DNA from 2 places in the Streptomyces sp. NPDC047525 genome. Region 1 is predicted to be linked to the other one. Evidence: riboswitches for the same ligand, from Rfam matches in the RefSeq annotation. Region 1 holds a riboswitch; the other holds the start of a gene.

Region 1 (7,428 bases):
CTTGGCGTTGTTCGCCGAGCGGGCCGCTGCCGCCGCCCCCGGCTTCGTGCTGGATGCGGAGAGCACCCCCGCCGCCGCCCTCATCTGCCGCCGCCTCGACGGCATTCCGCTGGCCATAGAACTGGCCGCCACCCGCGTACGCGCCCTCGGCGTGCACGCCCTCGCCGATCGGCTGCACGACCGGTTCCGGCTGCTCAACCAGGTACGCAGGGATGCCCCCGCCCGACAGCGCACCCTCCGCGCGATGATCGACTGGAGCTGGGAGCTGCTGACGGTGGAGGAACAGGGCGCCCTGCGCCAACTCGCCGTGTTCGGCGGCGGTTTCACCCTGGACTCCGCCGAAGCGGTGTACGGCATCGCTCCCGGCAGCTTCACTCCCGGCAGCTTCACCCCCTGTGGCACCGCTCCCGGCGGCTTCGCTCCCGCTGGCTCCGCTCCTGGCGGCTCCGCTCCCGGCAGCTTCACTCACGGCAGCTTCACCCCCTGTGGCACCGCTCCCGGCGGCTTCGCTCCCGCTGGCAGCGCTCCTGGCGGCTCCGCTCCCGGCAGCTCCGCTCACGGCGACGCAGCGGACGTGCTCGACCTCGTCACCCGCCTCGTCGACCGCTCCCTCCTCACCGCCACGACCCCCAAAGCAGCCGACCGCACCCACGGCATCCGCTACCGCATGCTCGAATCCGTCACCGCCTACAGCCTCGAACGGCTCGACGAGGCGGGGGAGACGAAGGACGTACGCCGCCGCCACGCCCACCACTACGCCGACCTCGCCGAACGCGCCGCCCCCCAACTCCTCGGCCCCGGCCAGCAACAGTGGCTGCACCGCCTCGACTCCGAAGCCGTCAACCTGCGCACCGCGCTGGAGTGGGCGCAGGCCGAAGGCGACGCCGCCCTCGCCCTGCGCCTGGCCAACTCCCTGACCTGGTACTGGTTCCTGCGCGGTCGCCTGGGCGAAGCGGAACGCTCCCTGACCCTCGCCCTGAGCCTGCCCCCGTCCGGGGAAACAGCCACCGTCACCGCCACGGCCCGGCCCCGCGCCTCCGCCCGCACGGCCCGCGCCGCCCTCGCCCTGCTCACCGGCGACGACGCCCCCTACACCGACATCGCCACCGATGCCGACGTGGAAGGCGCCGACCTCCGCTCCCGCTGGCTCCTCGCCTACGCCCGCTGCGGATTCGACCGTACGAGGAGCGAGGAGACCCAGGTCGACGCGCTCCTGGAGGAGTTCCGCGCGGCGGACGACCGCTGGGGCGTGGCCGCCGCGCTCAGTACCCGTGCCACCCGCGCCCTCTACCGCGGCGACCTCGCGACCCTGCGGCGCGACGCCGAGGCCAGCGCCGCCCTGTTCGCCGGACTCGGCGACCGCTGGGGCCAGTTGCAGGCCTCCGAGCAGCTGGGCGTGCTCGCCGAGATCGCCGCCGACTACGAGGGCGCCGCCCGGCTCCACCGCGACGGCATGCGCGGCGCGGAGGAGCTCCAGCTGTGGACCGACGTGTCCTTCCGTCTCGCCCGCCTCGGCCGCATCGCCCTGCTCACCGGTGACGACGCCGCGGCCACCGACTTCCACGAGCGCGCCGCCCGCCTCGCTGCGCAGCACTCGCACGGGCCCGCGCAGCAGTTCGCCGAGACGGGCCTGGCCATCGGCGCCCGCCGCCTCGGCGAGCTCGACGCCGCCGAGAAGTACCTCCAGCCCTGGCTCGCCTGGAACCGCCGCCTCGGTGTCCACTCCGGCACCGCCTTGATCCTGGCCCAGCTCGGCTACGTCGCCGAGCAGCGCGGTGACGCGGCGCGCGCGGAGGAACTCCACCGGGAGGGCCTCACCGTGGCCCGCGGCACGGGCGACGAGCGCGCGGTCGCCCAGGCCCTCGAAGGCCTGGCCGGAGCCCGCTCCCTCGCGCACGACCACACCCGCGCCGCCGAACTCCTCGGATCCGCTGCCGCCCTGCGCGAGGCGACCGGCAGCCCCCTGCCGCAGGCCGAACGCTTCGACGTCGACCGCGCCGCACGACGCTCCCGCACAGCCCTCGGCGAGGACGGCTACGCGGCCGCGTACACCCGCGGCCACGACGCCCCCGCCCCGGACCCGGCGGACGGCCCACTGACGAGCGGCCCGGCCACCGGCGACTGACCGGGCCCCCGACAAGCGGTACTAGGCCAGCACAGCCCGCAGTTGATCAAGCCCCCAGTCCAGGTCCTCCTTGCTGATCACCAGCGGCGGCGCGATCCGGATCGTCGACCCGTGGGTGTCCTTGACCAGCACACCCCGGTCCATCAGCTTCTCGGAGATCTCGCGGCCCGTGCCGTGCGACGGCTCGATGTCGACGCCCGCCCACAGCCCGCGGCCCCGCACCTGCGTCACCGCGCCCGTGCCCGCGAGCAGCCCCAGCTCAGCGTGCAGATGCTCGCCCAGCTCGGTGGCCCGCTGCTGGAACTCGCCCGAGCTCAGCATGGCGACGACCTCAAGCGCCACCGCGCACGCCAGCGGATTGCCGCCGAACGTCGACCCGTGCTCCCCGGGCTTGAACACCCCAAGGACATCCGCGTCCGCGACCACCGCGGACACCGGCACGACGCCCCCGCCGAGCGCCTTGCCCAGGATGTACACGTCCGGCACCACGCCCTCGTGCTCGCACGCGAACGTCCTGCCCGTCCTGCCGAGCCCCGACTGGATCTCGTCCGCCATGAAGAGGACGTTCCGCTCCTTGGTCAACTCCCTTACGCCCTGGAGATATCCGGCCGGCGGCACCAGAACCCCGGCCTCGCCCTGGATCGGCTCGAGGAGCACGGCCACGGTGTTCTCCGTGACCGCGGCCCGCAGCGCGGTCAGATCGCCGTACGGCACGATCTCGAAACCCGGCGTGTACGGGCCGTAGTCCGCACGCGCCTCGGGGTCCGTCGAGAAGCTGATGATGGTCGTGGTCCGCCCGTGGAAGTTGTCGCGCGCGACGACGATCTTCGCCCGCCCGTCGGGCACGCCCTTGACCTGATACCCCCACTTCCTGGCCGTCTTCACGGCCGTCTCCACCGCCTCCGCGCCGGTGTTCATCGGCAGCACCATCTCCTTGCCGCACAGCTCCGCGAGCCGCGTACAGAAGTCGGCGAACCGGTCGTGGTGGAACGCCCGCGAGGTGAGAGTCACCCGCTCCAGCTGCGCCTTGGCCGCGTCGATCAGGCGGCGGTTGCCGTGCCCGAAATTCAGCGCCGAGTACCCGGCGAGCATGTCGAGGTAGCGGCGCCCCTCGATGTCCGTCATCCAGGCACCCTCGGCCGACGCGACCACGATGGGCAGCGGGTGGTAGTTGTGCGCGCTGTGCGCTTCGGCCGACGTGATGAACTCTTCGGTAGTCGACACGGGGTCTCCGTTCGTCCTGCGGCATGGGGCGGGTGTGGCGCCCAAGTTCTATCGTCGCTCGGATCCCGGACGAGGAAACCTGCCGACCCGGCGTGCCCGATAGGCTGGTCTCTACAGCACGGCGACTGGCGCACGGGGAACGGACCCCGAGGAAGCCGTGCGAGGCAGAACCTTCGAGGTGCCGACCGCCTGGGCACCCCGGGACCACGACCGGACACGCACCGCTCGCCCCGGAGGACGCCATGACTCACTCCCCTTCGCCCAGTTCCTCGCATTCCGCGGTCTCCGCGGATGCCCCGAACACCCTCAGCCACCCCGCGCTCGCCGCACAGGACCCCGAGCTGTCCGCGCTCGTCGGCGCCGAGGAGCAGCTCCAGGCCGACACCCTGCGCCTGATCCCCAGCGAGAACTACGTCTCCACCGCCGTCCTCGAAGCCTCCGGCACGGTCCTGCAGAACAAGTACAGCGAGGGCTACCCGGGCCGCCGCTACTACGAGGGCCAGCAGAACATCGACCCCGTCGAACGCCTCGCCGTCGCCCGCGCCAAGTCCGTCTTCGGCGTCGAGCACGCCAACGTCCAGCCCTACTCCGGCTCCCCGGCCAACCTCGCCGTCTACCTCGCCTTCGCCGAACCCGGTGACACCGTGATGGGCATGGCCCTCCCGATGGGCGGCCACCTCACCCACGGCTGGGGTGTATCCGCCACGGGCAAGTGGTTCCGCGGAGTCCAGTACGGCGTCCGCCACGACACCGGCCGCATCGACTTCGACGAGGTGCGCGACCTCGCTCTCAAGGAACGCCCCAAGCTGATCTTCTGTGGTGGCACCGCCCTCCCTCGCACCATCGACTTCGCCGCCTTCGCCGAGATCGCCCACGAGGCGGGGGCCGTCCTCGTCGCCGACATCGCGCACATCGCCGGCCTGATCGCGGGCGGCGCGCACCCCTCACCGGTGCCGCACGCCGACGTGATCTCCACGACCACCCACAAGACCCTGCGCGGCCCGCGCGGCGCGATGCTGATGTCCCGCGAGGAGCACGCCAAGGCCATCGACAAGGCGGTCTTCCCCGGCCTGCAGGGCGGCCCGCACAACCAGACCACCGCCGCCATCGCCGTTGCCCTGCACGAGGCGTCGCAGCCCTCCTTCCGCGACTACGCCCACGCGGTCGTCGCCAACGCCCAGGCCCTCGCCGAAGCACTGCTCGCCCGAGGCTTCGACCTGGTCTCCGGCGGCACCGACAACCACCTGATCCTGATGGACCTCACCCCCAAGGACGTCCCGGGCAAGGTCGCCGCCAAGGCCCTCGACCGGGCCGGGATCGTCGTCAACTACAACACCGTGCCGTACGACCCGAGGAAGCCCTTCGACCCCTCCGGCGTCCGCATCGGCACCCCCTCGCTCACCTCCCGAGGCCTGGGAACGCAGCACATGCCGACCGTCGCCGACTGGATCGACCGAGGCGTCGCCGCGGCCCGTGCCGGTGACGAGGACGCCCTGACGAAGATCCGGTCCGAGGTCGCCGACCTGATGGCCGCCCATCCGGCCCCGGGCCTGCCGGCCCACTGACCGCCGGGCCGAACAGCCGCTCCGGCCGGCCAACTCACCGGCCGGGGGCGGCCGCAGCCCTCACACGTCCCTCAACTCCTGCCGCGGGCCGTCCTCATGAGGCCGCCGCCCACGCAGCGAGGCGAGGAAGGACCGCCGCCCGGTGAGCGGCCCCCGCAGCAGCAGCGCTCCCGCGGCCCCCGCCGCGACGCCCCCAGCCGCCCACCACCAGTCCGTGCCACCGTCTCCCGACGCGGCGTCGGCCCGTGCGGTGGCCGCCCGCTCCGGCCCGGCGGCTTCCGGGGCGGTCGCCGGCGGTGGGTCCGCATCCGCCCTCGGCGGTATCGCCTGGTTGCCCCCGTCCGCCGACGCGCCCATGACCCCGAGCTTCTTGAACAGTGCCGTCAACCGAGCCGGATCCTTCGCCTTGTGCCAGGTGCCGGTCATGGACTCGACGTCCGTCGTCGTGTGGATCCACACGGCCTTGGCGCCCTTGCCGTCCTTGGAGCCGCCCGCCACCGGATAGGCCCGGTCCACCCGCCACGGCTGCACGTCGTGGACCATCCACGTCACGTTGATCTGACGGCTGCCGTCGCCCATGTCGAGGCCCGGCGGCTGCTCGCGCCTGCCCTTGCCGATGTCGCCGATGTCGCCGATGGTGCCGAGACAGCGCTCCAGCTCGCCGTACTCCTTGTTGCTCACATAGAGCGCCGTGCTCTGTCCGCTCTCGGGCGAGACCACGAGGACGCTCGTCGGTCCGCCCGCCACCGCCTGCGGCGCTCCCATCACCACCAGCGCGGCCGCGAGCCCCGCCACCGACCCGCACATTCCCCTTGCCGTCCGCATCCGCATGTCCGATCCCCCAGCCGCTCTCCGGCACGACCCGTCCGCACCGCGTCACTTCTGGTACACCGCCCGAGCCGTTCAGGTTCCCGATTCGCCCGACCGCGCCGGAACGGATTTCCCGATCTCCAGCGCCCGCTCCTTCGACGCCACGCCTTCGAGCCGCAGGGTGAGCTCCGGCCCGTGCGTCCACAGGAGCGTCGGCCCCGCCGTGCGCTCGGAGCGCGTCCACCGGTCGCCGTCGCCCTCCACCATCCAGAACGTGAGCCGATGCGGGTGCGGGAACCACAGCCCCGTCTCCCGGCCGACCTGGACCCAGTCGGGACGCTCCGTCACCGTCTTGCTGAAGCCGAGGTCGAGGCGTGCCCCGAACTCGTCGAGCCGTATCGTCCGGCCGTCGTCGCGCCAGCACAGGGTGACCAGGGCGCGCGCGCCCGGCTCCCGGGCCACCGCCACGGCGTCCGGCGTGCCGAGCGCCTGGGGCACCGCGGGCACGAACCCGGCCCGCCGTTCGGCCTCGGACAGACTCACCCCGCCGTCGCACCCCGGCACGCCGGCCTTGGCCGGCGGGGTCGCCGACGGGTCGTACCGAACCTCGACCCCGCCGAAGTCGAACCACTCGAAGACGGCGGCCCGCACCGGCGGTGTGAGCACCGCCGCTGTCAGGAGTCCGCACAGCGCGGCCGTCAGGACACGCCACCGCGCCCGCAGCCATGACCGCAGCCGGGAGAGGCGACTGGGCGGCTCGGCCACCGGGACCGGCACCGACTCCGCGATGATCTGCGCCAGGACCCGCTCGGCCATCGACGCGCCGGAGGCCCCCGGCGGGTCCAGGGACCGGCCGAGCGCCCGCAGCTCCTCGGGAAGCCGACGGGCGCCGCTGCTTCCGGCCTGCCCTGTGCCGCCCTCGTCCTGACCGTCGCCCCGCTCACTCATGCCCGTCACCTCCTCGCGGCCCTTCCCGTCCTTCCGGCCCTTGTGGCCCGTCCGGACCCTGCGGCAGCAGCCGCCCCAGCTTCCGCAGCGCGCGGTTCAGCCGGGACTTCACCGTGCCCCGCGGCCAGCCCAGGGCCTGGGCCGTCTCCGTCTCGTCCATCTCCAGGAGATAGCGGTACGTGACGACCAGGCGGTGCTCCTCGCTCAGCCGGTCGAGCGCGGCGAGCAGGGCCGTCCGGCGCTCGCCCTCCAGCGCCGCCACGGCCGGGTCGGCCGATTCCGGTATCAGCGGCTCCGCCTCCGCGAGCGCTGCCTCGCGTCCGACGAGCGACCGCTGCCGCACCGCCGAACGCACTGTGTTCCTCGTCTCATTGGCGACGATCGACAGCAGCCACGGCTTGAACGCCGAGCCGTCCCTGAACCGCCCCAAGGAGCAGTACGCCTTGAAGAAGGCCTGCTGCACCACGTCTTCCGCGTCCGATCCCGCCCCGAGTGCCGCGGCCGCCCTGAGTGCGATCCCGGTGAAAGCGCGCACCAATTCCGCGTACGCCTCCGCCTCCCCGGCGCGCACACGCGCGATCACCGCACCCTCGTCGACGACGCGGACCCCCTCCAGGACCTCCCCCTGTGCCCTCACACTCTTGATACACCGGCCGGACGAGATCGGTTCCGCCTTCGTGTGACCCGATCGAGGCAGCGCTCCGAGCGGCGCTCGCAGTGACAGATCCAAGCCACGCATCACAAGATCGCGGCACA
Region 2 (7,428 bases), on a different contig from region 1:
GAGCGGACGGTGCTCACGCCGTGCCGCATCGGCCCGTTCGACCAGCCTCGCCTGGAGGCCACGGGCCGGTCGCGGGTCGTGAAGATGAGCCCGTGGCCTTGCGGCAGGGTGGTCGACGATCCGCGCGACTGGGCGCGGGGGCGCTGCTCGGTCATGATGAACTCGCCGCCGGTGAAGTCGGTTCTGGGGGCGTCGAGACCGACGACGACCTGGAGCGGGAAGAGCATGTCCCCGAAGACGTCGCGGTGCAGGGCGTTCCAGTCACCGGGCCCGTAACGGAGCAGGATCTGCGCGGACTTGGCCTGTCCGGCGGCGTGGCACATCTCCAGCCACTCCCCCAGGGTGTCGGGCCACGGGGCGGGCTTCTCGAGCTTCGCGGCCCAGTCACGGGCGACGGGAAGCAGCCGGGGGTAGAACGCCTCACGCAACTCCCGCACGACATCGGGCAGTTCGTGGGTGAAGTAGCGGTACTGGCCGGAGCCGAAGCGGTAGCGGGCCATGTCGATGGTGGTGCGGAAGCGGTCGGTCTCGTCGTACAGGGCGGAGATGTCGCGGCAGGCTTCGGGGGTCAGGAGCTGACCGGTGAGGGCGTTGCCGTGCTCGTCCAGCTCGGCGGTCAGCGCGTCCCAGTCCCCGGCGGCCACGCGTTCGCCGACGCGGGCGTCCACCGGACGAGTGGTGTCGGTCATGATGAGGGGTCCTTCGTGGTCGTGCGGGTCAGATCAGGGCGGGCTGCAGGGCGCCCTCATGGGTGAGGAGCTGGACCTTGCGCTCCACGCCGCCCGCGTACCCGCGCATGGAGCCGTCCGCGCCGATCACGCGGTGACAGGGGCGCACGAGGAGCAGCGGGTTCGCGCCGATGGCGGCACCCAGGGCCTGGACGCGCCCGCGTTCGACGCCGAGGCGCTCGGCGAGCCCTCCGTAGGTGGTCGTCGTGCCGTACGGGATCTCCTCCACGGCGCTCCAGACGCGCCGCTGGAAGTCGGTGCCGCTCGGGGTGAACTCGATGTCGAACGCGGTGAGTTCACCGGCGAAGTAGGCGTCCAACTGCCGGGAGATCTCCATGAAGGGGGCGGGGTCGCGAACCCAACCGCTCTGCACGGCAGGGGCGTTCTTCTGTCCGGGCATGGACAGTGAGGTGAGCGAGACGCCGCCCGATGTCGGCTCTCCCGCCAGCAGCAGTTCACCGAGCGGGCTGGTGAGGATCGTGTGGACAGTCATCGTGATGACCTCCCTCTTTGCTTTCCTTGGCTCTGCTTCCACCCTCAACACTGAGGTGTCGCGATCGCGCGTGCTGGCGGGATTCGGACGTGGCGTTCATGAACTCCAGGCGGGAACGTCAGGCGTGAACGTCAGGCGTGAACGTCAGGCGTGAACGTCAGACAGGCGTTCACGCGTCCAGTCGCGTGCGGAACGCCGTCACCGCGTCCCCCTGGATGGACACCAGGAGGGTGCCGTCGGGCTGCGCCTCGACCCGCACCGCGACCTCGCCGGGCCGCCCCATGGCCACGCCCTGGCGTCCGGTGAAGGCAAGCGTGCCGTCGGGCGCCGGGACGATGCCGTGGTGCACGAGGTAGGCGCCGAGCGGGCCGTGGCCGTTGCCGGTCACCGGGTCCTCGGCGATGCCGATCGCGGGCGCGAACATCCTTGCCCAGGTGAGGAGTTCGGGACCGGCTTCGGCGGTGTCCCGGGTGAAGACGAAGAATCCGTTGCTGCCCACCTCGCGGCTGAGCGCGGTCAGCGCGGCCGGGTCGGGGCGCAGTCCGTCCACCACGGCGCGGGCGCGCAGCTCCACGAGGACCTTGGAGTGCCCGGTGGACACGACCTGGACCGGGCCGACGTCCGCCAGGTCTCCGGCCGCCACGCCCAGCGCACGCAGCAGCCGGTCCACCTGCGTGCCGTCCAGCTCGGGCCCGAACATGGCCGCCCCTTGCCGCATGCCGATGCGCACCCGGTCACCGTCACGGTGGATCTCCACTCGCTGCCGCAGCCCGCTGCCCGTCTTCTGCACCAGCTCAGCGGACGGCAGGCCGTACTCGACGGCCCTCGCGAAGTGCGCCCCCACGGTGGCGTGTCCGCAGGTCGGAACCTCCGTCGTAGGGGTGAAGAAGCGGACGCGCACGTCGTGGTCGGCTCCGTCGGCGGGCAGCACGAACGCCGTCTCGGAGTTGTTGAGTTCGCGGGCGACGGCGAGCATGTCGCCCTCCGTCATGCCCTCCGCGTCGAGGATCACGCCCGCCGGGTTGCCGGTGAAGGGTGTCGTGGTGAAGGAATCGACTTGGTAGAGGGTGCGCATCAATCCGCCCTCCCGTCGGCGGCCTCCGCGACGGACATCAGGAGCGCGCCTCATCTGCGGCATCTTCCGCCAGGCGTACGAGGGTTCGGACCGCGGACCCGGTGCCGCCCTGCGGGGTGTAGCCGTAGGGGGTGCCCTCGTGGAAGGCGGGTCCCGCGATGTCGAGGTGCGCCCAGGGGATGCCGTCCGGCGCGAACTCCTTGAGGAACAGACCGGCGACGAGCCCGCCGCCCATCCGTTCCCCCTGGTTGGCGATGTCGGCCACCGAGGAGTCCAGGCTCTCGCGCAGCTCGGCGGGCAGCGGCATCGGCCAGGCCTGTTCGCCTGCCCTTCCCGCGGCGTCCACCACTCGCTGGCGGAAGGCGTCGTCGGTGGACATCACGCCGAAGACGCGATTACCGAGGCCGAGCCGCATCGCACCGGTCAGCGTGGCCACGTCCACGACGGCATCCGGCTCCTCCTCGCCCGCGCGCACCAAGGCGTCCGCGAGGACGAGGCGTCCCTCGGCGTCGGTGTTCAGCACCTCGACGGTCTTGCCGCCGTACATCCGCAGCACGTCCCCCGGGCGGGCGGCGGAGCCGGACGGCATGTTCTCCGCGAGCGCGAGCCAACCGGTGACATTCACCCGCAGACCGAGCCGCGCGACGGCCGTGACCGCGGCGAACACCGCCGCCGCACCCGACATGTCGCGTTTCATGATCTCGTTGAAGCCGACCGGCTTCAGTGAGATGCCTCCCGAGTCGTAGGTGATGCCCTTGCCGACGAAGGCGAGGTCCGTCCGCGCATCGGGATGGGTGTGGGCGATCTTCACGAGCCGCGGCGGTCGGGCCGAGCCCTGTCCGACGCCGAGGATGCCGCCGAAGGACTGCTCGGCCAGCTCCCTCTCGTCCAGCACCTCGACCGCGAGTCCGTGCTCCGCGCCGACCGCCCGCACGGTGGCGGCGAATGTCTCCGGATACAGGTCGTTCGCCGGTGTGTTGACGAGATCCCGGGAGCGGTTCAGCTCCTGGCCGACCACCGTGGCGCGGCGCACCGCCGCTTCCGCGTCCTTGAGGCCGGTGAGGATCGCGAGCTCGCCGACGGGCGGCTTGTCGTGGCCCCCGGTGCGGTAGGCGGTGAAGGCGTACGCACCCAGCAGACCGCCCAGCGCCACCGCTTCCACGGCATCGGCCGTGCCCGCAGGCAGGGCAAGCACCGCCCGCGCCCTGCCGGCCAGCGTCCGGGCCGCCACACCGGCGGCGCGGCGCAGCGCCTCGGCGTCGTGCCCGCCGGTGCCGTCGGCTTCGCCGAGCCCGACCGCGAGCACCAGGGCGGCGCCGAGGCCCTTCGGCGCGGGGACGGCGACTGCCTCGCCCGCGGCGCCGGTCATGCCGAGTGCGTCGAGGGTCTCGGCCGGCGTCCCGGCGAACGCCTCGGCCACGGCCTGTGCTTCGGGTGTCGGCAGCGGCCCTTTGGGGCCTTGGGCGACACCGATCACGTACGCGTCCGCGGGCTGTGTCGTCACCAAAGAGGTGGTCACGGTCACTTCGGTCACTTGAGTGCGTCCTGTTCTTTCTCGGCCGCCGGGACAGCCACGGCTTCCGTGGCCGATCGATCCGCCCCGGCTTCCGTGGCCAATGGATCCGGCTTCCGCTTCTGCCGACGTGTCATGCCGACCCCGACGAGGACGACCGCCATGCCCGCGGCCACCCGGAAGCTGAAGGCCTCGTCGAGCACGATGGCGCCCAACGCCACGGAGACCACCGGCAGCAGGTAGCCGACCGTCGCCGCGTTGGTCGCACCCTCGTCCGCGATGATCCGGTAGGTGAGGTGGAAGGTGATGCCGGTGGCGAAGATCCCCAGGATGACGACGGCGATGAGAGCCGTGCTGTCCACGTGGATGGTCTCCAGGCCGCCGACCGGCAGGGCAAGGGCCGTCAGACCCGTCGCCGCCATGAGCTGGGCCGCGGAGAGGGACAGGGTGGGCATGCCCTTCCCGACGAGGTGGTGACCCATGTACGCGAAGCCGACGGCATAGCTCGCCGCCGCGCCCACGATCGCGAGGGCACCCCAACTCGTCAGTCCTGACTGCTGCCACGGGGCGAAGATCAACGACGTACCGGCGAAGCCGAGCAGGAGCCCGGCGAGGCGGACGGGGCGCAGTCCTCGTTCCGTGCCGATGGCGAGGCCGATCAGGACGGACCACAGCGGAGTCGTCGCGTTCAGCGCGCCGGCCACCCCGGAGTCGACCGTCTGCTGGCCGACGCTGAAGAGGCCGAAGGGCAGGGCATTGCAGAAGAAGGCGGCGACGAAGATGTGCTTCCACACCGCACGGCCCTGCGGAAGACGGTTGCGCGTGCTGAAGAGCAGGACCGTCAAGGTCGCCGCCCCGAGGGTGCAGCGCAGGAGCGTGACCTGCACGGGTGACAGACCCTCCAGGGCCAGTTTGATCCAGAGGAAGGTGGATCCCCAGAGGAGGGCGAGCACACCCACCCTCGCCGCTGCCCACGTTCTCCCCGGGACGCCGTTCACTGTTGTTCTCCTCGCTCTGGCCGTTGTCAGTGAACGATGCCGTCACCGACCAGGAAGGACAAGCAAAGAGTTTTGAATCTCTTTTAAGCTCAGCTACATCCACGGCGCCCGCGTCCTCCGGCCCCGCACCGTCCTTTAGGGTGAGAGGCGGGCCGTAACTGGCGCTGAGGTGGAGTACCACCGGGGAGCGGCCTGACATCGTGTCGATGCCGCGCGCCTGGGCGACTCACCCTGAACTCCAGGAGTGGCACATGCCCCAGACGCAGACGGCTCGCCTGATGGACGGCACCGGCCTCGCCCGCCAGATCGTCGAAACCACCTCCGCGAGCGCGGCGGACATCCTCCGGCGCACCGGGCAGCGCCCCTGCCTGGCGACCGTCCTGGTCGGCGAGGACCCCGCATCAGTGACCTACGTACGCATGAAGCGCGCCCGCTGCGAGAAGGCCGGCATCGAGTCGCGCCACGTGGCCCTGCCCGCCTCGGTCGGCACCGAGGAACTGGTCGCGACGATCACCGGTCTCTCCCAGGACCCGACCGTGCACGGCATCCTGCTGCAGCACCCCGTCGGGCCCCACATCGACGAGCGCGCCGCCTTCGAGGCGATCGCGCCGGCCAAGGACGTCGACGGCGTCACCATGCACTCGTTCGCGGCGATGGGCTTCGGCCTGCCCGGCTTCGTGTCCTGCACGCCCGGCGGCATCATGCGCCTGCTCGACGCGTACGACGTCGATCTCACCGGCAAGCACGCCGTCGTCGTGGGCCGCAGCGCCATCCTCGGCAAGCCCGCGGGCATGCTGCTCCTGGGCAGGGACGCGACGGTCACGTACTGCCACTCGCGCACCGCCGACCTGACCTCGATCGTGCGGCAGGCCGATGTCCTGATCGCGGCGGTCGGCAAGCCGCGCTTCATCTCCGGCGCGGACATCAAGCCCGGGGCCGTGGTGATCGACGCGGGCTACAACGCGGGCAATGTGGGTGACGTCGACTTCGACTCCGCCCTGGAGCGCGCGAGCCTGATCACTCCCGTGCCCGGCGGAGTCGGCCCCATGACCATCGCCGTCCTCCTCGCCCAGACGGTCGACGCGGCGACACGGCAGCTCGGTCTCGGCTGAGCGCGGCCGTCTCGGGGATCAGGCGGTCACCTCAGGACGCTGACCCCGTTCGCCGTCACGATCGCCGCGATGGCCGTCCACTCCACCCAGTCCAGGGACTGACCGAGGACGACCATGCCCACCAGCGCCGCGAGAACCGGGTTGACGCTCATGAAGATCCCGAAGAAGCGGGCCTCGACCCGGCGCAGGGCGAGCAGGTCGGCGAGGAACGGGACCGCGGAGGAGAGGATGCCCGCGGTGGCCGCGCAGGCCAGGGCGGTGGCCGTCGGCGGGCGGTGGGCGAGAACCGCGATGCCGACGGGCAGGTAGAGGAGCCCGGAGACTCCCGCGGCGGCGGCCGATCCCTCGACGCCCGGGAGGCGGGCGCCGACCGTGCGGTTGAGCAGGATGTACGAGGCCCAGCAGACCGCGGCGAGCAGGCCGAGCGCGATGCCCGCGTAGTCCGTGCTGGGCTGCGGGCGGGCCAGGGCGACCACCGCCGCCCCCGCCACGACCGCGCAGCCGAGGTCCACCGCACGGCGGGAGGCCGCGAGCGCGACCGCGAGCGGGCCCAGGAACTCCAGCGTCACCGCGAGGCCGAGACCCACACGGTCGATCGCGGTGTACAGGGAGAGGTTCATGGTGGCGAAGACCGCGGCCAGGCACAGCAGCGGCCACCACTGGCGCCAGGTGAAGGCGCGCACCTTGGGCCTGCCCACGGCCAGGAGCACGGCTCCCGCGACCCATTGCCGCACGGCGACGACACCGGCAGGACCGATCACACCGAACGCCAGGGCGCCTGTGGCGGCGCCGACTTGGTTGGACAGGCCGCTGCCGAACATCATCGCCATGCCGGGGAAGCGGCCTCGTGGACCCGCCTCCCGATCGCCGGGGACGACAGCGGGCACGGCGGGGCTCTGGGACGTTCGCATGCACCGCAGGATGCGTCACCCGCGAGCATACGAAAAATGCATGCGAGCACTCATCCATACGCTCTGGTCATCCATGAGTTCCGGTCGCCCGTACGCTGTGGTGATGGATCTGGAACTGCGGCATCTGCGCTGCCTGGTCGCCATCGTCGACACCGGCGGTTTCACCGATGCCGCCGCCGAGTTGGGTGTCTCCCAGGCCGCCGTCTCGCGAACCCTCGGCGGGCTCGAGGACGTGCTCGGGGTGCGCCTCCTGCACCGTACGAGCCGGAGCGTCACGCCCACGACGGCGGGCGTGCAGGTACTGGCACGGGCCCGGCATCTGCTCGCGGAGGCCGACGACCTCATCCGCGAGGCCACCACCGGACACACCCGGCTGCGCATCGGCCACGCCTGGTCCGCGATGGGCCGCCACACGGCGGAGTTCCAGCGCCGCTGGGCAGCCGGACACCCCGACGTCGAGCTGTACTTGATCCGGACGAACTCCGCGACCGGCGGCCTCGCCGAGGGCCTGTGCGACCTCGCCGTCGTCCGCACCGACTTCAACGAGGCACGGTTCGCCAGCGCCGTCGTCGGTCACGAGCGCCGCTTCTGCGCCCTG

The links. A riboswitch is a leader RNA that binds a small molecule or an ion and turns the genes downstream of it on or off. The one in region 1 is predicted to bind ZMP and ZTP.
Region 2: linked by a shared signal. The riboswitch ahead of ABZ833_RS06680 (tetrahydrofolate dehydrogenase/cyclohydrolase catalytic domain-containing protein) and the one ahead of glyA (serine hydroxymethyltransferase) in region 1 are both predicted to bind ZMP and ZTP.

The regions. Positions count from the first base shown of each region.
Region 1 is NZ_JBEYTL010000013.1:134,845-142,272, forward strand. It holds gene ABZ833_RS32050 (BTAD domain-containing putative transcriptional regulator) at 1-2,125, shown strand, start outside; gene rocD (ornithine--oxo-acid transaminase) at 2,147-3,349, opposite strand; ZMP/ZTP riboswitch at 3,461-3,551, shown strand; gene glyA (serine hydroxymethyltransferase) at 3,592-4,914, shown strand; gene ABZ833_RS32065 (hypothetical protein) at 4,975-5,745, opposite strand; gene ABZ833_RS32070 (hypothetical protein) at 5,818-6,672, opposite strand; gene ABZ833_RS32075 (RNA polymerase sigma factor) at 6,665-7,255, opposite strand.
Region 2 is NZ_JBEYTL010000002.1:311,554-318,981, reverse strand. It holds gene ABZ833_RS06705 (2OG-Fe(II) oxygenase) at 1-689, opposite strand, end outside; gene ABZ833_RS06700 (methylated-DNA--[protein]-cysteine S-methyltransferase) at 718-1,221, opposite strand; gene ABZ833_RS06695 (PhzF family phenazine biosynthesis isomerase) at 1,391-2,296, opposite strand; gene ABZ833_RS06690 (leucyl aminopeptidase) at 2,334-3,830, opposite strand; gene ABZ833_RS06685 (DMT family transporter) at 3,827-4,807, opposite strand; ZMP/ZTP riboswitch at 4,952-5,037, shown strand; gene ABZ833_RS06680 (tetrahydrofolate dehydrogenase/cyclohydrolase catalytic domain-containing protein) at 5,059-5,919, shown strand; gene ABZ833_RS06675 (EamA family transporter) at 5,946-6,830, opposite strand; gene ABZ833_RS06670 (LysR family transcriptional regulator) at 6,934-7,428, shown strand, end outside.